3 regions of the Paenibacillus sp. NPDC058177 genome follow, and region 3 is predicted to be linked to each of the others. Evidence: predicted binding sites of a transcription regulator. Region 3 holds the regulator's gene; each other region holds the start of a gene.
The links. The regulator Rex, encoded in region 3, represses fermentation and respiration genes when NADH is low (regulators of the CRP and FNR family bind a similar motif). The targets are predictions, from matches to a motif close to TTGTGAAATATTTCACAA.

Region 1 (7,484 bases), on a different contig from region 3:
AGACGAATTACGGATTCGCTCATGGCATCTACTTCAAGATTCTTGAGATCTTGTTTCTTTTCGTTGACCAAGAAATCAATTCCGTAAAGCGCTACGCGGCGATAGTCACCAATGATCCGGCCACGGCCGTAAGCATCAGGAAGACCGGTAATGATACCCGCTCTGCGCGCTGCTCTCATTTCATCTGTATATGCATCAAATACGCCTTGGTTATGCGTTTTGCGAATGTTCGTGAACATGTCGACAATGCCTTGCGGAAGTTCAAATCCGTATGCGTTGCAGGCATCGATCATCATTTTAATACCACCGAACGGTTGGATGGAACGTTTGAAAGGCGCGTCTGTCTGAACGCCGACAATTTGCTCCTTGTCTTTGTCAATGTAACCAGGATTGTGCGAGACGATCGTAGATACAGTGTTCACATCTACATCAAGCACACCGCCGTTGGCAATTTCCCGTTTAGTCATTTCAGAAACAATTTTCCACAGCTCTTTGGTATTCTCAGTAGCTCCGGCGAGGAAATCTTCCTTGCCCAGGTAAGGGGTAATATTCTTCTCAATAAAGTCATTCACGTTAACTTTTCTGGACCATTTACCTTTTGTAAAACCGCGCCAACCCGACTTCACTTCTTGTACATCTTTTTCAATCACCGACATGCTAAATCCCTCCATCTATATTTATAGTATTGTAGAGATCGCGGGCTTGAAGGTTAATCCCGTGTCTCGCGACCCCATCTAATGGTTGTTATAAAATTCACAAAAGTGATTTTACAACTGGGATCGTTGTTTGTTTATATAAATATTTTAGTTTATTTTCTGAAAAAGGACTGTGACAAATATCACCTTTTCGGTGATATTTGTCACTAGCATCCAGTTTCTCAAGGAACAGAATTCTTAGCTTAAACCCTTGGTATTAGTTGTCAAATTTTCCGTAGAAAGCATTGCGGTATACGTCTGCAAGCTCGCTGACAAGCGGCATTTTTGGATTGGCAGTTGTACATTGGTCTTCGAATGCACGGTCAGCCAGATAGTCAACACGCGATTCGAAATCCTTAGGATCAAAGCCCAGCTGTTGGAACGACTCCTCAATACCCAGCTTTTTGTTCATGTCGCGGATAGCATTGATCAAGCTGGTAACCCCTTCTTCAGTGGTACGAGCTGGCAGTCCCAAAATACGGGCGATTTCTGCATAGCGCTCATCAGCAACGAAGTGCGAATATTTAGGGAACGAAGCAAACTTCGTTGGTTTCTTGGCATTGTAGCGGATAACGTGTGGCATAAGAATCGCATTGGTGCGACCATGAGCCGTGTGATATTGACCGCCCCATTTGTGCGCCAAGCTGTGGTTAATGCCCAGGAACGCGTTGGCAAACGCCATACCAGCAAGCGTGGAAGCATTGTGCATTTTCTCACGGGCCAGTGGATCAGCTTCCAGTGCCGATTTCTCCAGGTATTGGAATACGAGCTGGATAGCTTTGATGGCCAGACCATCGGAGTAGTCACTAGCCATAACCGACACATAGGCTTCAATCGCATGGGTCAAAACGTCCATACCTGTATCAGCAACAGCAGTTTTTGGCAAGCTGTATACGAACTCTGGATCAATGATAGCTACATCAGGTGTGAGCTCATAGTCAGCCAAAGGATATTTGGTGTGTTTTTCAGTTGTTTTATCCGTGATAACCGCGAAAGAAGTAACTTCCGAACCCGTACCCGAAGTGGTAGGAATGGCAACGAATTTAGCTTTGTTACCCAGTTTAGGGAACTTGTAGACCCGTTTACGGATATCCATGAATTTTTGTTTCAGACCGTTAAAGTCAGCGTCTGGGTGTTCATAGAACAACCACATACCTTTAGCTGCGTCCATAGGGGAACCGCCGCCAAGTGCAATGATGCAGTCCGGCTGGAATCTGTTCATCATAGCTGTACCTTTTTCCACTGTAGTTGTCGATGGATCTGGTTCTACTTCCGAGAACACTTCGATGGCTACTGGTGTTTGACGTTGACGCAAGTAGTGTTCAACTCTTTCCACATAACCCAGCTTCACCATCATAGGGTCAGTGATAATTGCAACACGTGTAATATCAGGCATTTTGGCAAGGTATTGAGTTGCACCTTTTTCGAAATAGATCTTGTCGGGTACTTTAAACCATTGCATATTCACGGTACGACGATTCACCCTTTTCACGTTGATCAGATTGATGGCAGTCACGTTTTGCGATACCGAGTTGCGTCCGTAAGATCCGCAGCCCAGGGTCAGCGAAGGGATATTAGTGTTGTAAATATCGCCGATGGCACCGTGTGTTGATGGCGAGTTTACCAGAATACGTCCGGTTTGCAGACGGTTCGAGAATTTCATGATCACTTCTTCATTGTTGGAGTGGATAGCCGAGCTGTGGCCCATGCCTCCGAACTCAACGATCTCGGCAGCACGTTCGATACCTTGATCAGCATTTTTAACTTTATAGCAAGCAAGTACCGGGCTAAGCTTCTCTGCAGACAGCGGGAATTTTGTACCTACACCTTCAAGTTCAGCTACCAGAATTTTAGTGCCTGCTGGAACTTGAATTCCGCACATTTCCGCGATCTTCGTTGCAGATTGGCCAACAATTGTCGGATTCACTGCACATTTTTCAACGTTCATTGCGCCGGAAGTCAGCTTGCCAGCTTCTTCTTTGTTAACAAAGTAACAGCCGTTCGCAATCATTTTCTTCTTCACTTGATCGAAGATAGCTTCTTCAATAATAACAGCTTGCTCGGATGCACAAATCATACCGTTATCGAATGTCTTGGAAAGAATGATGTCAGTTACCGCTTGGTCGATATTGGCACTCTTCTCGATAAAGGCAGGCACGTTACCAGGGCCTACACCCAGAGCCGGTTTACCACAGCTATAAGCTGCTTTAACCATCGCCGATCCGCCTGTTGCCAGAATCAGTGCAACGTCAGGGTTGTTCATCAAAGCGTTGGTTTTGTCCATCGTAGGCAATTCGATCCATTGGATACAGTTCTCAGGTGCGCCAGCTTTCACTGCTGCGTCATGTAGAATTTTGGCGGATGCTGCACTACACTCTTGCGCAGATGGATGAAAACCGAATATAATAGGATTACGTGTCTTTGCGGCGATCAAAGCTTTAAACATCGTGGTGGATGTTGGATTGGTTACCGGTGTGATACCCATAACGATGCCGACCGGTTCGGCGATCTTTTGGAAACTTTCGTAGGAGTTGTCTTCGATGACCCCTACGGTTTTGTCATATTTAATTCCGTGCCAGATATATTCTGTTGCGAAAATGTTCTTCGTAATTTTGTCTTCATAGACTCCGCGACCTGTTTCTTCTACGGCCAGTTTCGCCAGATACATGTGCTTGTCGAGTCCTGCCAGCGCCATTGCATGAACGATTGTGTTGACTTGCTCTTGATCCAGCTGCATGTACGCTTCTTGAGCCTTCTTGGCTTTATCTACCAAAGTCTGAATATATTCCTCAGCTGTTGGTTGCTTCACTTGGGCGGGCACTTCATTTTTAACTGCCATGTCCCTCGTCCTCCTGTCAATTTTTGAGTTGTTTTTCTCTACATGTTCATATTATCACATACTTTTCGTCTTGTATAGTGAAATCTTTCACAAAGTATAAAGTTTTTTTGACGTGTTTCAAAGCGCTTACATTCAATCATATTCAGGTATTTTAACCATATTTTATTTAAAAAATCGTTTAATTCCCCTGATTTTAGGCTTTTACCCAGCCTATTCCTTGTTATTTATAACTAAAAAGAAACCTCTTGCTCTTCATTCAACACTCCATGAATCACAGAAGGTTCACAATCCCTCTTCCCCGCTCAGTGCCAATCCTGCTCGCTTTTTCAATCTCAAACCTACCTAACAAAAAACGGCTATTAAAAAAGATCAACCAGTACTCTCTCGTTGATCCTATAATACGAAGGGATGCCCCTCACCATTCACATGGTTTCTGGGACATCCCTTTGTTCGTGCTATTCAGTTACAGCAATTATGCTGAAGTCTGATTATTGAACTTTGATTCCGTCGAAGAATTTCTCTTGGACTGTTTTAGCAGCAGCATCAAGCTGAGCTTTGGAATCCGTTCCTTTTTTGGAGAACAGCTCTTGAATGACATTGGACATTGTTGCATAGTAGTCCTGAGTATTGTACTGAGCTTCTGGCTTACCGTCCAGCAGGTTCATGATTTCCGGATTGTATTGGTAGACGTTTGTATACTTATCATAGACAGCTTTAGTCTTCTTACCGAATTCAGAATCAGCGGAGAAGTAGTCAAGAAGCGGCGGAATGAAGAATTTACCGTCTGCTTCACGTTGCTTGATTACCGCATCAAGTGCATCCAGACCCTTTTCAGAGAAGTAGTCGAATGTGATGTAACGGAAAGCCATTTCTTGCTCGTCTTTCGTTGCATTCGGGTTGATTACGAGATAGTCGCCACCAAGTACGCCTGTGTGCTTGCCGCCTTTTTCAGCTGCAGGCATTGGGTACGTCAACACCTCTTCAGGTTTCAAACCACCTTGGTTCAGGGCTTGCTCGATAACGCCGTCAGAACCGGCCATAACCATTGCAGTACGGCTTTGTTGGAACGCGCCTACAGCATCGCCCCAGCCAAGTGCCCAGTCTTGAGGAATAGCATTAGCTTCCCATCTAAGCTGCTTATAGAAGTCCAGTGCTTTCACACCAGCGTCGGAGTTGAATGTAGCTACAACTTTACCGCCGTCAATATTTTGAATTTCTCCGCCTGCTTCGAACAGGAAGTTGGTCCAGTTCCAGCCAGCTTCATTACCTTTACCCATTGGAGCAATACCAGAGATACCTTTTTTAGTATCAGCTGCGCCCTTGGCAGTGTTCAGCATATCGTCCCAAGTCCAGTCAAGTGGAGGAACAGCTACACCTTTTTCATCAAGCAGCTTTTTGTTGATCATTGTAGTGGTGACATAACCTTTTTGTGTTACGCCGTACACTTTGCCATCAATGATGAACTGATTCTGCAAGACAGGGTTAATTTCATCTTTGTGTTCATAGTTGTTCCAAAGATCTGTGATATCAGCTACCCAGCCCTTTTCAACCAGGAACTTAGCTTCTGTAGCAAAGGTATTGAAGAACGTTGGTGCCTCGTTGGCAGCCATTTTGATGCCGATTTCATTTACGTTGTACTGCCAGTCATCCTTAAGGATTTCAACATTTGGATATTCAGCTTGGAAACGCTTAATTTTGTCATCTTCCTGAGCTCTGATTTCTGTAAGGTCAGGTGTCGGATAGTGAATCTTGATTGTAACTTTTCTTTGGGTAATGTCATCCTTAGCTGCTGCATCGGTGCCGCTCGAATTGTCTGTTGCAGCATTCGTTGGGGCTGTAGTTGCATCCCCACCCTTGTCGCTGGCTGTATTACCGTTGTTACCGCCACAAGCGGAAAGCAACGAACCGGCCATTAGGAGGCTTAGTAGCATAGTGGAATACTTGCGCATTGAAACTCCCCTTTTCAATTTCATAATTATCTTACACATTGATCATAAAAGAGAAATCGTTTACAAACGAGGTGCATTTATATTCCTTTTATGTGTAAGTTTACGATTGGTAGTAGAATCAGACATTAAATTTAACCTTTGACAGCGGATAAAGCCACACCGCGCATAATGAACTTCTGGAAGATCAAGAATACGACAATTGGCGGCAAGCTGACAAGGAAAAGAATCGCAAACTTGATATTGGTATTGAGTGCCTTAACGCTAATAACATACTTATAGATCGCTGTTGCCAATGTGTACTTGTCATCACTATGCATAACGAGTGACGGCCAGAACCAGTCATTCCATGCTGTGGAGAAGATAAAGATGGCAAGTGTTGCGAAAATCGGAACCGACAGCGGTACTGCGATGGAGAAGAAGCTTCTTGGCTCCGAGGCTCCGTCGATCCGGGCAGCTTCGAAGATTTCAGGGTGAATACCGTCAAAGAAGTTCTTGAGCAACAGGAAATAGAATGTATTCGCACCTGCTGGCAGCCAGAAAGCTGCGTATTGGTTCAGCAAGCCCAGTTCCTTCAAGTTGACAAAGTTTGGAACCATATAACTGCTCGCCGGAATGAACAGGGTCATCAGGAAGAAGAAATAAATAGCTTTCTTATAAGGTACATTCATCCGGGAGATACTAAACGACGCCATCCCCAACACTACCAGGGTCATTAACATGTTACCCACAAAGATATAGATAGTGTTTCTTAGGTATGAAAACAGATCAATATAGTTCATTGCTTGCTTCAGGTTGTCAAAATGCCATTCCTGCGGGAAAAAGTGCGGCGGGAACGTGTTCACTTCTGTATTGGACTTGAGTCCGTTAAACATCATCATGAGTATAGGATACAACATGCTGAACACCATGGCACATATAACCAAAACCATTATTCCATATACGATTTTATTACTGGTCTGCTTAAGATCGTGTTCCGATAATATACCTCTATCTCCACTTTTCATCTTAGTTGTCCTCCTTGTTGAGCTTGAACTGTAAGACGCCCAAACCGCCCAGGACGATGAACATAAGCATGCCTAGTGCAGTAGCCGTTCCATAATCAAGTTTTGTAAACGCGTATTTAACCATCAGGAGCGCATAGGTCAACGTGGTGTTGTTAGGTCCACCATCAAGCAAAGCCATCTGTGACTGGTACCCTTGCGAAGTGCCGATAACCTGCAAAATAAGCATCAGAATGATCAGATTACGCATAGAAGGCAATGTAATATGACGAATACGTGCCCATACACCAGCACCGTCAATTTCTGCCGCTTCATACCAGTCACGCGGAATGCTCAGCACTGCTGCCAGATATATTAGCATCCCTGAACCGAATTGCTGCCAGGTCTCCATAAAGACGAGTGAAATCATAGACCACCTGGTGTCAGTCAAAAACGCAATTTGGTCGATTCCAAAAGTGCCAAGTAACGCATTGATTGGTCCAACCGGATCGTACAGCCATCTCCATAGTCCGTACAACACGACGCCTGGTACGACAAAAGGCAAGTAAGCAGCTACCCGCACAAAGCCTCCGAATCTGCGGAGCTCCGAGATCGCAATCGCGAAGGCGATTGGAACCCAAAATCCGAGGACAAAACACAATGCCATGTAATAGAGGGTATTCTTTACAGCCGTTAATACATCGGGATCTGTAAGTGCTCTGGCATAGTTGTCAAAGCCCACAAAAGTATTGCCTGAAACGAAATCGACGTGATAAAAGCTGTACACTAAGCCCTTCAAAATGGGAACCCACATGAATAGGATGAAAATTACAAATGCGGGTACAAGGAACATGTAGCCCCAGAAGTTTTTCTTCCAGCGGCCATTCCGTTGTGGCGTGGACGATTTACGCTCCATCTGTGCCCCCGGGTTTTCGTTTACTACTGCAGTTTGGTTCATCAAGCTCCCTCATTCCTTTGGTTCGTTCGGCATTTTTTCGCAAAATGCTTCCTACCTTAAATT
Region 2 (7,484 bases), on a different contig from region 3:
ATCCAGACGCCGAGATTACGGTGTACGAACGCAACGACAATATTTCGTTCCTGTCCTGCGGAATCGCCCTTTATGTAGGCGGTGTTGTTAAGGACCCTCAAGGACTCTTCTATTCCTCGCCAGAGAAGCTCGCTGAGCTCGGGGTGAAGACGAACATGCGTCATGAAGTGATTGCGGTGGACACCAAAGCCAAGACACTCCGGGCCCGCAACCTTGCGAATGGACAGGAATTTGATGATACCTACGACAAGCTGATCATGACTACCGGCTCTTGGCCGATTATTCCGAAGCTGGAAGGCATGGATCTGGACGGTATTCTGCTCTCGAAAAACTACAATCACTCCAACACTATCATTGAAAGAGCCCAACAAGTGAACCGGATTACGGTAGTTGGCGCCGGATATATCGGAGTCGAGCTGGTTGAAGCGTTCCAGATGAACGGCAAGCAAGTAACCTTGATCGACGGGGAAGAGCGGATTTTGAGCAAATACCTGGACGAAGAATTCACAGCTCCTATCGAGCAGTCGCTGAAGGATCATGGTATTACCTTGGCGCTTGGTGAGAAGGTTAGCTCTTTTGTGGGCGAGAATGGCAAGGTTACGAAGGTTATCACAAGCAAAGGCGAGCATGAAACTGAGCTGGTGATCCTCTGCATCGGCTTCCGTCCTAATACGGAGCTGCTGAAAGGCCAGGTTGACATGCTGCCGAACGGCGCGATTGTTGTGAACAATTATATGGAGACTAGTGCGCCGGATGTCTTCGCCGCTGGCGACAGCTGCGCGATCCACTACAACCCAACTGGTAAAAATGCTTACATTCCACTGGCAACTAACGCTGTACGGATGGGTACTCTGGTGGCCCGTAATCTTGTCGCCCAGACTATTCCTTACATGGGCACGCAAGGAACATCCGGCATCAAGATCTATGAAGATAACATTGCCGGGACGGGACTGACGGAGGAAGCTGCCAAGGGTGAAGGTATGGAAGTGGATAGCGTTATGATCACCGACAACTACCGTCCGGAGTTCATGCCTACATTCGAGCAGGTGCAGCTCAAGGTTGTGTTTGAACGTGCGACACGCCGCATCCTGGGTGCGCAGATTATGTCCAAAATGGATTTGACGCAATCCATTAATACGATTTCGGTCTGCATCCAAAATAAGATGACGGTGGATCAGCTGGCCTTTATCGACTTCTTTTTCCAGCCGCACTACAACAAGCCTTGGAACTTCCTGAATACTGCCGGACTGCAGGCATTGCCGAAAACCCTGGCTGCCAAGGAACCCGCACTAGTGTAATATCATCATTATTTAGACCGGAGCCAGAGTACTGGCTTCGGTTTTTTTGCGTGTCCAAACGCTAATTATGACATGTCAGTGAAAATTTTCACTTGTCTTTTGCAGTAGTGATTATTATCACGTTAATGTCTTATATGACACGCTACAATGGCATAAAGGAACAAATTTAAAGTATTAAAAGGGGATACGAACCATGGCTTATAACAAACCTCAGCAAATTGCTGAAGCAACGGTGGAGAACGGAATCAAGAAGGCGCACAATCCGCTGAGTACCGTCCTTATACTTGGCTTCCTGGGCGGTGCCTTTATCGCCCTCGGGTTTTTACTGGATATCCGCGTGATTGCATCCGCGCCTAAAGAATGGGGCTCCATTGCGAATTTCATCGGGGCTGCAGTCTTCCCGGTAGGTCTGATCCTTGTGCTATTGGCAGGAGCGGAACTGTTAACAGGCAATATGATGGCGGTGCCGCTAGCCTTTATGGCGAAGAAGATTTCATTCAAGGAAGTCGTCAAGAACTTGACGCTAATCACACTTAGCAACTTGGCAGGGGCCTTGTTTGTTGCCTATTTCTTCGGGCATGTCGCCGGGCTGACGTCAGACGGAGTCTATCTGGATAAACTGGTGGATATGGCGGGACATAAGCTTGAAGCCGGATTCCTCCCGGCTTTCGTCTCTGGTATCGGCTGTAACTGGCTAGTCGCCTTGGCGGTATGGCTTTCCTACGGCGCAGACAGCTTCAGTGGCAAAATCCTGGGCATCTGGTTTCCGACCATGGCGTTCGTCGCCATCGGCTTCCAGCACGTTGTAGCCAATATGTTCCTCATTCCGGCGGCAATCTTTGAGGGGCACTATTCCTGGTACGAGTATTTAATGAACTTTATTCCAGTCTGGTTGGGAAATCTGACAGGCGGGGCTATCTTTGTAGCGGCAGCCTATTGGGCAGCTTACTTGCGCAAGGCGCCTACGGCGGTGCAAGCGGTGGACAGCATGTCTGTTGCCAGTGCGAAGAAGCATGCTTAATCTTAGAGCCGCCGGGCTACATTGATGAACAAACGATCTCTCTGGGGTTCGCGGGTCCTGAAGTCAAGTTACAGGCCAACGTCCCTGGGGAGTGTTTTTTTGTACCCTGACATCACAAAAATTCGCCGCGGTCTCGACTCGGGGGAACGAAATCGAAACGCACGGCGATTCTAATAGGGAGTGTTTCTTAGGCTCTATTACCCTGGGAATACGGGGGTGAATCAGAGTCATTCAAGACAATGGAGAACGGTCATTCCGTTGACTTCGATGACTTTGATATAATATCGCAATGCTGCTTCAAAGCGGCAGTGTACATGCTTGCCCTACAGCCGCTGATGGGAGGATACTGGATGGAATTGACGACACCAATCTTACAGAGGATGTACACTAGTTATGAGGTTTTTATCTGCTTATCCTAAGGAAGTAAAAGTATTTCTGATTGCCAGCCTGATCAATGCGACGGGCAGTGCGCTGATGTGGCCGCTCGTGACCATGTATGTTTTCGATGAGCTCGGCCGCAGTATGAAGGATGCCGGTCTGGTCATTCTGATTCAATCCTTGGGGGGGATTGCCGGTCAACTGCTGGGTGGCTCCCTGTACCACAAAGTTGGTGTGAACCGCCTGATTGTCGGAGCGCTCGCTATGAACGCCCTCGCGTTGTTCACTCTTCCGGCCGCCAGTCACAATTGGACGATTTTCATGATCGTAATGGGGTTTGTTGGGCTATTCAATTCGTTGTCACTCCCGGCCATTCAGGCCTTTATTGGCTTTCGCTTTGCCAAGCAGCGGGGTGAGTTGTTTAACATCGTCTACGTCGCTAATAATATAGGTGTGGCGCTAGGTACGGCCCTGAGCGGTTTTCTCGCCGATATCTCCTATATGCTGAGCTTCGTGATGAACGGTGTGACCTCAGCTGTATTCGCCGTGTTTTTCTTCATGTATCTGCGGCGAGTCGGAACGGGACCGGAAGCAGAGGGAGCCGATTATAAAAAGCATCAGCCCCGCAGCCAGTCCGGCTGGCTACTGATGGGCAATACAAGAATCTACCTCTATATGTCGGTAGCTTCGCTGTTCCTGCTGGTCGGCAACTCCATCTGGAACACGGGTGTGTCACCGTTTATTATTTCGGAGGACTGGCCTAAGAAAGCGTATGGCTTCCTTTGGACGCTGAACGGCATTCTGATCTTTGCTGCCCAGCCCGTGATCAGTTTGCTGAAACGCTGGTTCGCCAAAGATTCCACGGCCCAGATGACGGCTAGTGCGCTGCTCTATTTGAGCGGCTATGCCGTGATCCTGGGCGTGCAGAATTATCCTGGCTTGATTCTGGCCATGGTGTTAACTACGTTCGGTGAAATGTTAATCTCTCCGGCTATGCCGGCTTTCATCACCGAACATGCAAACCGCAGTGCCCCGTTCTACCTGGGGCTGAGCGGAGGCATTGGGGCTATCGGCAGAGTTATCGGGCCTTATTTCATGGGTAGTCTATACGACAGTGGAGGATTGTCGCCTACTGCCTGGCTGGCATGTGCCATGGCCGTGTTGTCCACCTTGTTCTTCATTATTCATGCCTATATCAATCGCCGGCGCTGCTCGGCGGACCAGGCAACCATATCACCTTAGGCCTGGGCATAGAGCCACCGGCCTGATATAAATTCCAGAGTCTAGGGCAAGGGGGGAGCTTATGCAACGAATGGATGGCGGCGGGCTGATGATCCGGCCCTCGGAGATCAGGGATGCCGGGGAGCTGATTGCGCTGGATCATCTCGTCTGGACCGAGGAAACGACACCGGGACCTTTGAAATGGCGTTCGCGGGAGGATTATTTGCAGCATTCACCACCCGGCTCTCAGTTATTGGCTTTGAATAAGGGCCGGCTATGCGGGTATGTCGGCTTTGGCAGTCCCAGCCCGATGAAGAGCCATCGGCATGTCTGTGAGATTAATATTGCTGTCCATCCAGAGTTTCGGCGGTCCGGTATTGGACGTCAATTGGTGGAAGCAGTCAAAAGGCATGTCAGGGATTACGGCATCCGCAAGCTCCGCCTGCGTGTGCTTGCAAGTAATGAGGTGGCACTGACCTTCTACCGATCCTGTGGATTTCAGGAGGAGGGACGATTGCGGGAAGAATTTTATCTCGGCGGACATTATGTCGATGAAATCTTTATGGGCCTTATGCTAACTGGAGAGCAAAACGAAGAGACGGGTACCGCCTAAAACCAAGCAACCCGTTCTCCATTGTGAAAGGAAGAACGGGTTGTTTGGCTGGGACATAAAGGTTAGGATTTGTGGCTAGCCCAATAGCTGCCACTCACTGCGCAGCAGGCCGTACACGGCGTGGTTCACGTAGTCGTCCGGCAGCTTTTCTGCCTGGCGGATTACACCTTCCAGCACAAAGCCCAGCCGCTCAGGAATGGCGCGGCTAGGAGCGTTGCCTGTAGCACAACGGATTTCTACACGGTTCAGCTCCATCTCCAGCAGCGCGTAATCTACGAATACCCGCACCGCACTGGTCATATATCCTTTGCCCTCGTAGCCTTCGCCCAGCCAGTAGCCGATGCCGACGGAACGGTTATGCCAGTCGATCTCATGATAGCCGATCACGCCGGCCAGCTCGCCCTGCACCCACAATCCAGCGGAGAAGCCCCCGTTGTCGCTGCCCAGCTTCATGGCATTCTTAATGAAGCTGGCGATATGAGCCTGCTCCGTAACGCCATCAACCCATGGCAGCCATTGTCTAAGCCGCTCCCGTGAGCGATCTACCAGTTGGAACATCGGGCGGGCATGCTCCGGCGCCAGTGGTTTTAGCATAAGTTCTTCGTCTATAACGTAATTAAACAAGTCGCAGCCTCCTTTGCAGCCCATGGCCAAATCTGTCTATCTGCGCTGTCTCCACTCCAGCGCGTAAATGTCCTCTTCCAGCGACTGCATCCGCTGTCCTACCAGGCCACGGCAATCTTTGAGCGCTTCATTATAGATGGAAGGGCCCAATTCTTGCAGGAAGAAGTCGAGCAGATTATCTGCGGCCAGATGACCGATGGTCTCACCGCGTTCAGCCTCAAAGTGGCTGCGGATATGCTCTACAAGAAGCTCCCGCTGCTCCTTGGGCAGCTTGATGACTTTCACAGGCGAATCCCCCTTTTAGATGTAAATTAAGGTAAAAAGGCTCTATGCTCTCATGCTACTCTATCGCCGGGAGTGAAGTCAAAAGATTCATAGGTACCGGAAGAAAGCATTCGGAACCCTGTCCGCTTTTATTGAACAATCCCTGCGTAACGGGTATATTAGTAGGAAACATGTTCATACAAGGTAGTAGTAACATTCCAGAAAGAAAGGTTGATATCTGTGGAGAACCGTAGCACCCCCTCCAATTTTATTAAGAATGTCATTACCGAAGATCTCCGCTCGGGTAAAGCCAAGGAAGTGATCACCCGGTTTCCGCCGGAGCCGAACGGCTATTTACATATCGGACATGCCAAGGCGATTTGGATCAACTTTACACTCGCGGATGAGTTCGGCGGCAAGACTAACCTGAGATTCGATGACACGAACCCTGTCAAAGAGGATATCGAGTTCGTCAATTCCATTAAAGAAGACGTGAAGTGGCTCGGCTATGAATGGGAAGAGCTGCGCTTCGCCTCCGATTATTTCGAGGAAATGTACGCGCGCGCGGAACTGCTGATCAACAAAGGTAAAGCCTATGTGGACGATCTCAGTGCTGAACAGATCCGCGAGCTGCGCGGCACGTTGTCGCAGCCGGGACAGAACAGTCCTTACCGTGAACGCAGTATTGAGGAGAACCTCGACCTGTTCCGCCGCATGCGTGCAGGGGAATTCCAAAATGGCGAGAAGGTGCTTCGTGCCAAGATCGACATGCTTTCGCCGAACATTAACCTTCGTGATCCAGTCATTTATCGGATCTCTCATGCTCATCACCACAACACCGGCGACAAATGGTGCATTTATCCGATGTATGCCTTTGCCCATCCGCTAGAAGACGCTATCGAGGGTGTAACGCATTCCCTGTGTTCCCTGGAGTTCGAAGATCAACGTCCATTCTATGATTGGGTGATCGCGGAATGCGAAATGCCGTCTGTACCGCATCAATACGAATTTGGACGCCTCAACCTGGCTCAGACCGTAACGAGCAAGCGTAAGCTGAAACTGCTGGTTGACGAAGGCCATGTCGATGGCTGGGACGATCCGCGTATGCCGACGGTTTCGGGTCTGCGCCGCCGTGGCTATACACCTGAAGCGATCCGCAATTTTGTATTCGAGACCGGAATCTCCAAGAACAATGGTCTTGTAGACTATCCGATGCTTGAGCATTTCATTCGTGAGGATCTGAAGCTGACTGTGCCGCGCACAATGGCGGTGCTTCGCCCGCTTAAGGTTGTCATTACGAACTATCCGGAAGGCCAAAGTGAGTTGTTGGAAGCGGAGAATAACTCAGAGAATGAAGAAATGGGCGTTCGCCAAATTCCGTTCTCCCGTGAAATCTACATCGAACGCGATGACTTCATGGAGAATCCGCCAAGCAAATATTTCCGTTTGTTCCCTGGCAATGAAGTGCGCTTGAAGCATGCTTACTTCATCAAGTGCAATGAGGTTATCAAGGATGAGAACGGTGAAGTTGTTGAACTGCATTGTACCTATGATCCTGAGACGAAAAGCGGCAGCGGATTTACAGGTCGTAAGGTTAAAGGAACGCTGCATTGGATCGAAGCCAGCCAAGCCGTTCCGGCAGAATTCCGCCTCTTGGAGCCGCTGATTGCAGCAGAAGAGCCGGATAAAGTGGTTGACGTCGAAGGTCTGGATGAAGCGGAGGACAAGCCGGAGCCAACCTTCCTGGATCAGTTGAACCCGAACTCCCTGGAGATTCTGCAGGGCTTTGTAGAGCCAGGTCTGAAGGACAGTGTACCTCAGGACAAGTTCCAATTCTTCCGTCACGGTTACTTCAACGTGGACAGCAAATATTCAGCGCCGGGTCATCTGGTGTTCAATCTAATAGTATCCTTGAAAAGCTCGTTCCAACTGCCGAAATAAGCACTCTGGAATCGCAGTTACGAGGATCAGACGTACAAAAGGGGAGTTCCTGCAGACACTGAACAGTGCTGCGGAACTCCCCCTATTTGTACATAGCGCTGATTTAGAACTCTACTTCTTCCAC
Region 3 (7,484 bases):
GCCCAGCTTAAGGAGCTGTTCTTCGACAAGAAGAACAGCATCGTGCTGACCTCGGCCACATTGTCGGTCGATAAATCATTCCAATTCATGATTGACAATCTGGGGCTCGGAGAGGCAGCGGAGCAGGGGCGTCTGATGACCTCGCTGCTGCCTTCTCCGTTCAAGTACCGTGAACAGGCCCTGCTGGTCATTCCGCGCGACTTCCCGAGCGTTAAGGGCAGCATAGGCGATGCCCGCTTTGTGGACACGCTGGTGCAATCACTGGCGGAGGCTGCGGTAATCACACGCGGACGGATGCTGGTGCTGTTCACTTCTTACCGTATGCTGCGCCAGGTCTATGATCCCCTGAAGGAAGCTCTGGCTTCACAGGATATCAGTGTACTGGGCCAGGGAGTCGAAGGTGGAAGCCGTAGCAAGCTGATCCGCCGTTTCCAGGACAGCAACGCTTCTGTGTTGCTTGGCACAAGCAGCTTCTGGGAAGGCGTAGATATTCCGGGCGAGGCTCTAACCTGCCTGGCCATCGTCAGACTGCCGTTTCAGCCGCCGAATCATCCGCTTGCGGAGGCTAAGGCTGAGCTGCTACAGGCGCAGAAGAAGAACCCGTTCATGAAGCTCTCCGTGCCGCAGGCGGTTATCCGCTTCAAGCAGGGCTTCGGCCGTCTCGTTCGGACGGCACAAGACCGGGGGATCGTTATTGTTTATGATACCAGGGTGATTGAATCCTATTACGGTAAATATTTTCTGTATTCGCTGCCCGGTCCCAAGATGGAGCATATGAAGACCGAGCAAATGGTTCCCCGAATTGCAGAATGGCTGGAGGAAGGGGGCAAATAATGCCCCTTTCATTCCTTGTGTAATGCGTTATTTTCAACAATCGGATTAATCTATATAGAACACATTAATGATCTCCGAAGTGTAATTAACGGCATTTTTGTACCCTAATAAGTCTGAAGTTAAGGGTGAATTTAAATTAAGAGCAATAATGTACCTTAAATCTTCCGTAATACGCTTTCGGAGTGCTTTTTTGAAATATAAGATACAATAATGCCCTTATCATCCTTTTTTAGCATTTTTCAAGAAAAATAAGGTACAAAAATACTGTTAGTTGGGGAAACAGAGCCATTTTTCACTGGTTTAAGAAAGCGGATATTGGGGAAGATGGATTTGCGACTTATAGCCTTAACTTCACCAGAGTAACGCTTTGTCTTCTGTTTGAATCTTTATTTCACTTAATCTAGGAGGAGAAAACATGAAATCGGATAAAATCTCGGAGGCGGTGGTACGCAGACTTCCTGTATACCTGCGATTCCTCAACGATCTCCAAAAACGTGAAATCTCGACAGTTTCTTCTCAAGAACTTGGTCAGAAGCTGGATCTTAACCCCGCCCAGATCCGTAAGGATCTGGCTTATTTTGGCGACTTCGGCCGTAAAGGTATCGGTTATGATGTATCTTATCTCATTGAGAAGATCCGCCATATACTGAAACTGGATCAGCAAATTAACGTGGCTCTGGTAGGCGCCGGTAATCTTGGACATGCCTTGTCCAACTACAATGCTTACTTGAAGGACACGATGAAAATAACCGCTATTTTTGATTCTTATGATCCCAAGGTAGGTCAGAAAATCAACTCACTCATTGTACAACCCATGAAGGATCTGGGCAGCACTATCCGTGAGCAGGGCATCCGTATCGGCATTATTACTGTACCGGATACCGAAGCGCAGAATGTAGCTGATATCCTGGTGGAATCCGGTATTGAAGCGATTTTGAACTTTGCACCTGTAATTCTAAAAACGCCAGCGCATATCCGTGTTCATGCGGCCGACTTCACAACCGATTTGCAGAGCCTGGCTTATTATTTGCAAGATGGAAAGGAGGAGATTGGGCATGAGCAGCAGTAAGATTCTTATCCGTAACGGGAAGTTTCTTGTGCCTGGGTCTCCTCTGTCTGTGTTGAACGGCTGTATGATCATTGAGAATGATCTCATCACATACATAGGCGAAGAAGAGCCGTGCCTTGAAGAAGAGCTGCAAGTGATCGATGGCAGCCGTCTGCTGTTCATGCCTGGTCTGGTGAATACCCATGGTCATGCGGCGATGTCGCTGCTGCGCGGCTATGGTGATGACCGGACTCTTCAGGTCTGGATGCAGGAGAAAATGTGGCCAATGGAGGGCAAGTTTACCCCGGATGATATCTACTGGGGAAGCTCGTTATCCATACTTGAAATGATGAAGGGCGGCACGACGACCTTTTTGGACATGTATGACAAAATGGACCGGGTAGCTGAGATTACGGAGCAGTCCGGCATGCGAGGAGTTCTGACACGCGGCGTTATCGGTCTATGTCCGCCGGAGGTACAGGATGTGAAGCTGGCTGATGCTGTCCGGTTCGCTCGCGACTGGCATGGCAAGGCAGACGGCAGAATTACAACGATGCTGTCCCCGCATTCTCCTTATACTTGCCCGCCGGAGTTTTTCGTCAAGTTCGTACAGGCGTCCAATGACCTGGATCTGCCGCTGCATACGCATATGTCGGAGACGAAGCGGGAAGTGGAGCAGAACGTAGAGGAATACGGACTGCGCCCTGTCGAACACTTGGAGAAGCTAGGCATGTTTACACGACCATCGCTAGTCGCGCATGGTGTGCATTTGAATGACGAGGAGATCGGGATTCTGGCCCGTCACCATGTCGGGGTCTCCCATAACCCTGGGAGCAACCTGAAGCTGGCTAGCGGCATTGCCCGGGTTATCGACCTGCTGAATGCAGGTGTCACCGTATCGCTTGGCACGGATAGTGCAGCCAGCAACAACAATCTGGACTTGTTTGAAGAGATGCGTCTGGCAGCTCTTATCCATAAAGGATTCAGCGGTGATCCCACAGCTGTTCCGGCTTCAGAAGCCATGCTGATGGCTACGGAGTACGGTGCGAAGTCACTTTTCCTGGATGGTGTGGGCCGACTTGCTCCCGGCATGAAGGCTGATTTTATTGCCATTGATATCGACCAGCCGCACCTCCTGCCACATACGGATCTGCTCTCACATGCGGTATATTCTGCCAGTGCTAAAGACGTGCTCCATGTCTGGGTGAACGGAAAGCAGATTGTGAAGAACGGGGAGTGCCTAACGTTGGATGAAGAGGCTATCAGACGCAAGGCACAGGAAACTTTTGAAGGTCTGTTGAAGCGGTAGACAGGCGAGGAATAGGCATCACCGCCGCGGAACAAGTAGAAAGGAAGCTGTAACTTGAAAAAGAGGAAAAAATGGATCCTGATAGGAGTGGCAGTGTTTCTGCTCTTGCTGCTCGGCCTAATTCAGTTCTACGCCTTTATCATGAAAGACCAATGGAAAGAACGGGATGCAGCAAAGGAAGTCGCCAAGAGCCGTGCGGGCTTGACTCTAATGGAGAAGGCCCAGAAATCGGTCTGGGATGAAAACTCGGTGTATTGGGTGCTGACAGGGAAAAATGAGGCGGGTACCGAGCTCATGGTGTGGGTTCGCTTTACAACGGACGGTAAAGTTGCTGAGGGCGACAATGTGGTATTCAGCGAAGAACTGAGCAAGGGCACATCGGAGGCTAAAATCAGGTCCATCATCAGCGCACAGCTTCCGGATATTAAGATTCAAAGGCTGCTCCCGGGTGTGTATAACGGGGAATATGCCTGGCAGCTTTTTTATGAACAAGGAGATCGTTATTATTATCAGTTCTACCGCTTTTCTGACGGAACGCCTATCGGAGGGCGTTTCAGTTTGCCGAAGCGCTGAGACTGAACCTCATTGGGCTCTCTTTGCGGATAAAAGTAAGGGGAAGTTAAGTGTGATTTAAGAAAAAACAAACAAGCGAACCGGATGGCGGTTTCGCTTGTTTGCGTTTTGATTAGGGTTTGATATGTTGTCTGATGAGTATCAATAACGAGATTGCTTAACGACGATTTTCACGAGAATTCATGGATCTATTTGGAACGTATTAAAATAACAAACTAGGCCAGGACAAAAGAGAGTCTATAATTAAGAATCCCCGTAGTGAATTAACGGCATTTTTGTACCTTAAATTCTCTGCAGCTAAGAGTTAATAGGAATTAAGTGCAATATTGTACCTTAAATCTTCCAGAATACTCGTCCAGCGATGCTTTTTCGAAAAATAAGATACAATAATGCCCTTATTTTCCTCATTTCTTTATATTCAAGAAAAATAAGGTACAAAAATGCTGCTAATTAGGGAGATGGACTATTTTTCTCGCTGTTAAAACGATTGGTGTGGGGGAATATCGGTTGAAATAGGCCACAGCCAATGAGAGCCGATGAAAGATAATTATAATGCATTACATATTGTGGAAAGTGAAATTCTGGGTGGATGTTTACATTTGTAAATATATTCATGGAACCGTTCCCGCGAAATCATTCCCACGTAAAAATCATTCCCGCCGAACCATTCTTATGTAAGCTTTCAGGCGAACGTTCCGCTCCTACAGATACTCCTACAGATACTCCTACAGATACTCCTACAGATACTCCTACAGATACTCCTACAGTTCCAAACTTCCCCTTTGCTCCTCTTAGTTTTTGTTAATTTCTTTTGCTGATTTTTTTATTTTCTTTTGTTACTTTCTTTTGTTCGTAAAGTATATAATTTCGTATTGACTATCGTATATCAAATTAGTCGATGTAATTATATCTATTAGTATATCATCGATAATTCGTATAGATGCAGATGTCAGATTTACGGGTAGATATTTTTATCAAAATAAGCCCCAGAACTAAGTTCTGGGGCGAGCTTTGTCGATAAATAATAAAAAAGGTTAGATAAATCTGTAAAAATTAGAATCAAAAATTTTAAATATATTCACACTTTTTTTCGTTTTCGTATATACACCTGTGATATACTACTATTTGTATTCAAGAGGGCATGCCGAATTGAATCCCTGATCATAGGGATCATCGCATACCGGGACGTATTCATATACTTGTTGTAATCATCGAGAGGAGGACGTTTCTTGAAACTGCGTCTTGTACCTGTACTGCTAACGTCACTGTTGACAGCTGCCTTGTTATTTGGTGGATGGTTTCTCTATCGTGAATTTGTGATTCAGGAACCGCTCCAAAAGATAGTGGCTGGCTATGAAGGTGTCAACAAGTCTCAGATTACTATTAACCGCGATCAGGTGACTTTGAAACTCGATCTTAAGCCGGGCACGAAAATGCGTGAACTGGTTCAATATGTTTCGACCGAAGGCAAATCGGCTATCAACGGCCGCACATTGAAGCTTGATGTCGATCAGCACTCCAGCGCAATGCTGGATGATTATTGGAATAAAGCAATGTTCTCAGTGGCAGAAGCCATGGAGAGCGGTAAATATACATTGATTCCGTCGACGCTTGACGGATTGAAGGAGAGTCATACGGAATACAAGGGTGTTGTTGCAACGACAGAGATTGACGATAGCAATGTCTATGTAAGCCTGAGCAGCGGCAAAGATAGCAAATTCATTATTCTGCCGCGCAAGCCGGCCAAGATGGGGGTTTGGAACAATGCCTAAATGGACTAAAGAAGTACTGGTAGGATTTATTCCTGTGGTGTTAATTTTTATGGTGTTTGTTGGAATTAATATTTTTCCGGTCATTATTGCGGCTGGCATGATCGGTGCGCTGCTGCTGATAGCACATATGCGTGGCGGGATCGCTGTTGGTGCCGGAGCGGAGAAGAAGCGCAAGAAGGACGGGCCGTCCAAGCTGACTTTTGAAGAAATCGGCGGCCAGGATAATGCCAAGCAGGAGCTGCGTGAAGCACTGGATTTTCTGATTCGTCACGAAGAGATCAGCAAGTTCGGGATTCGCCCACTCAAGGGCATCCTGCTGACCGGTCCTCCGGGAACCGGGAAGACACTGATGGCTAAAGCAGCTGCACACTATACGAATTCAGTATTCGTTGCCGCCTCCGGCAGTGAGTTTGTTGAAATGTATGTCGGGGTAGGTGCAGGGCGTATCCGTGATTTGTTCCGCGACGCCCGTGCTCGGGCTGTGAAGGAGAACAAGCAGAGCGCGATTATTTTTATCGACGAAATTGACGTTATTGGCGGTAAGCGTGAAGGCGGGCAGCAGCGTGAATATGACCAGACACTGAATCAGTTGCTCACGGAAATGGACGGTATCTATAACAATGAGACTCCGCGCATTCTCCTGGTGGCTGCTACGAACCGCAAGGAAATGCTAGATTCGGCGCTGCTGCGCCCAGGCCGGTTCGACCGGCATATCCAGGTGGATATGCCTGATATCAAGGGCCGCAGATCGATTCTGGCTCTACATGCCAAGAACAAGCCGCTGAGCGCTGAAGTGAGTCTTGATAAAATCGCCGAGGAAGCTTATGGGTTCTCTGGTGCCCAACTCGAAAGTGTGATGAACGAAGCGGCCATCTACATGATGCGTGAAAATCTGACAGAGGTGGAGCATCGTCATTTGTCCATGGCCATCGACAAGGTGATGATGGGTGAGAAGACAGACCGCGAGACTAATCTGGAAGAGAAGAAACGCGTGGCTATTCATGAGCTGGGACATGCGATCATGGCCGAACTGCTGCGCCCGGGCAGTGTCAGCCAGGTTACCCTTACCCCACGGGGGCAGGCACTCGGTTATGTACGGCATAATCCGCAAGAGGAACAGTATCTGTATACCAAGGACTATCTGGAGGATCAGATCATGATCGCACTAGGCGGAGCCGCTTCCGAGGAGATTTTCTATGGCGGACGCAGTACCGGTTCGAGGGGAGACTTCGACCAGGCGTTGAGTATTGTCGAAACGATGATGAAGTCCGGACTTACCTCTCTGGGGATTGCCAATCTGGATATGGTTACCACAGAAGAGCTAATGAAGGAAAATAGTAAAATTCTGGACGAGCTTATGCTTCGGACTCGCGAAATGCTGGAGAATCAACGGAATGTATTTGATTACTCTCTTGACATTTTAATGAAAGAAGAAGTCCTTTCTGGAGAGCAATTTCGTTGTCAATTTCGTGACAGCGTCCTTTTACCGGCATAATTCTTTATGCCGGTTATTTTTTTTTACTTTTCAGGCATGCTAAGATATCATTATATGTCGGGCTTATTAAATTTTTACGACAGACAAGGTACAATACTAAGGTATAGATACCTGAAAGGATGGAGACTTTTTTATGAATTTTAAGAAAATCGGTGTCATCGGCGGCGGTACGATGGGACAAGGCATCGCAGAAATGCTCGCAGCCAAGGGCTTGGATGTAATGCTGGTGGAGAAAACAGAGGAAAGACTGGATTATTCTTATGATATGATCGAAACCAGTCTGGATAAACAATTGGAGAAATGGGCCATCACCCAGGCAGAGAAGAAACTGATTCTCGGCCGCATCCAAAAAGTGACACATTTTGCAGAGCTCAGTTCCTGTGATATGGTTATTGAGACAATCATTGAAGATCTGGAAGCCAAACAAAAAGTATTTCATCAGCTTGACCAAGT

Region 1: a site for Rex is predicted at 3,610-3,627, ahead of adhE (bifunctional acetaldehyde-CoA/alcohol dehydrogenase). Genes of this name have one in related genera too.
Region 2: a site for Rex is predicted at 1,375-1,392, ahead of ACFVU8_RS18680 (formate/nitrite transporter family protein). Genes of this name have one in related genera too.

What each region holds. Positions count from the first base shown of each region.
Region 1 is NZ_JBHVVB010000002.1:215,292-222,775, forward strand. It holds gene pflB (formate C-acetyltransferase) at 1-656, opposite strand, end outside; gene adhE (bifunctional acetaldehyde-CoA/alcohol dehydrogenase) at 913-3,534, opposite strand; gene ACFVU8_RS11075 (ABC transporter substrate-binding protein) at 4,023-5,483, opposite strand; gene ACFVU8_RS11080 (carbohydrate ABC transporter permease) at 5,615-6,487, opposite strand; gene ACFVU8_RS11085 (carbohydrate ABC transporter permease) at 6,489-7,379, opposite strand.
Region 2 is NZ_JBHVVB010000004.1:337,816-345,299, forward strand. It holds gene ACFVU8_RS18675 (FAD-dependent oxidoreductase) at 1-1,298, shown strand, start outside; gene ACFVU8_RS18680 (formate/nitrite transporter family protein) at 1,492-2,319, shown strand; gene ACFVU8_RS18685 (MFS transporter) at 2,713-3,939, shown strand; gene ACFVU8_RS18690 (GNAT family N-acetyltransferase) at 4,001-4,531, shown strand; gene ACFVU8_RS18695 (GNAT family N-acetyltransferase) at 4,607-5,155, opposite strand; gene ACFVU8_RS18700 (DUF2164 domain-containing protein) at 5,192-5,440, opposite strand; gene ACFVU8_RS18705 (glutamine--tRNA ligase/YqeY domain fusion protein) at 5,651-7,360, shown strand; gene ACFVU8_RS18710 (MFS transporter) at 7,464-7,484, opposite strand, start outside.
Region 3 is NZ_JBHVVB010000001.1:23,768-31,251, forward strand. It holds gene dinG (ATP-dependent DNA helicase DinG) at 1-834, shown strand, start outside; gene ACFVU8_RS00140 (redox-sensing transcriptional repressor Rex) at 1,250-1,903, shown strand; gene ACFVU8_RS00145 (amidohydrolase) at 1,890-3,191, shown strand; gene ACFVU8_RS00150 (cell wall elongation regulator TseB-like domain-containing protein) at 3,246-3,764, shown strand; gene ACFVU8_RS00155 (hypothetical protein) at 4,994-5,536, shown strand; gene ACFVU8_RS00160 (AAA family ATPase) at 5,529-7,031, shown strand; gene ACFVU8_RS00165 (3-hydroxyacyl-CoA dehydrogenase family protein) at 7,165-7,484, shown strand, end outside.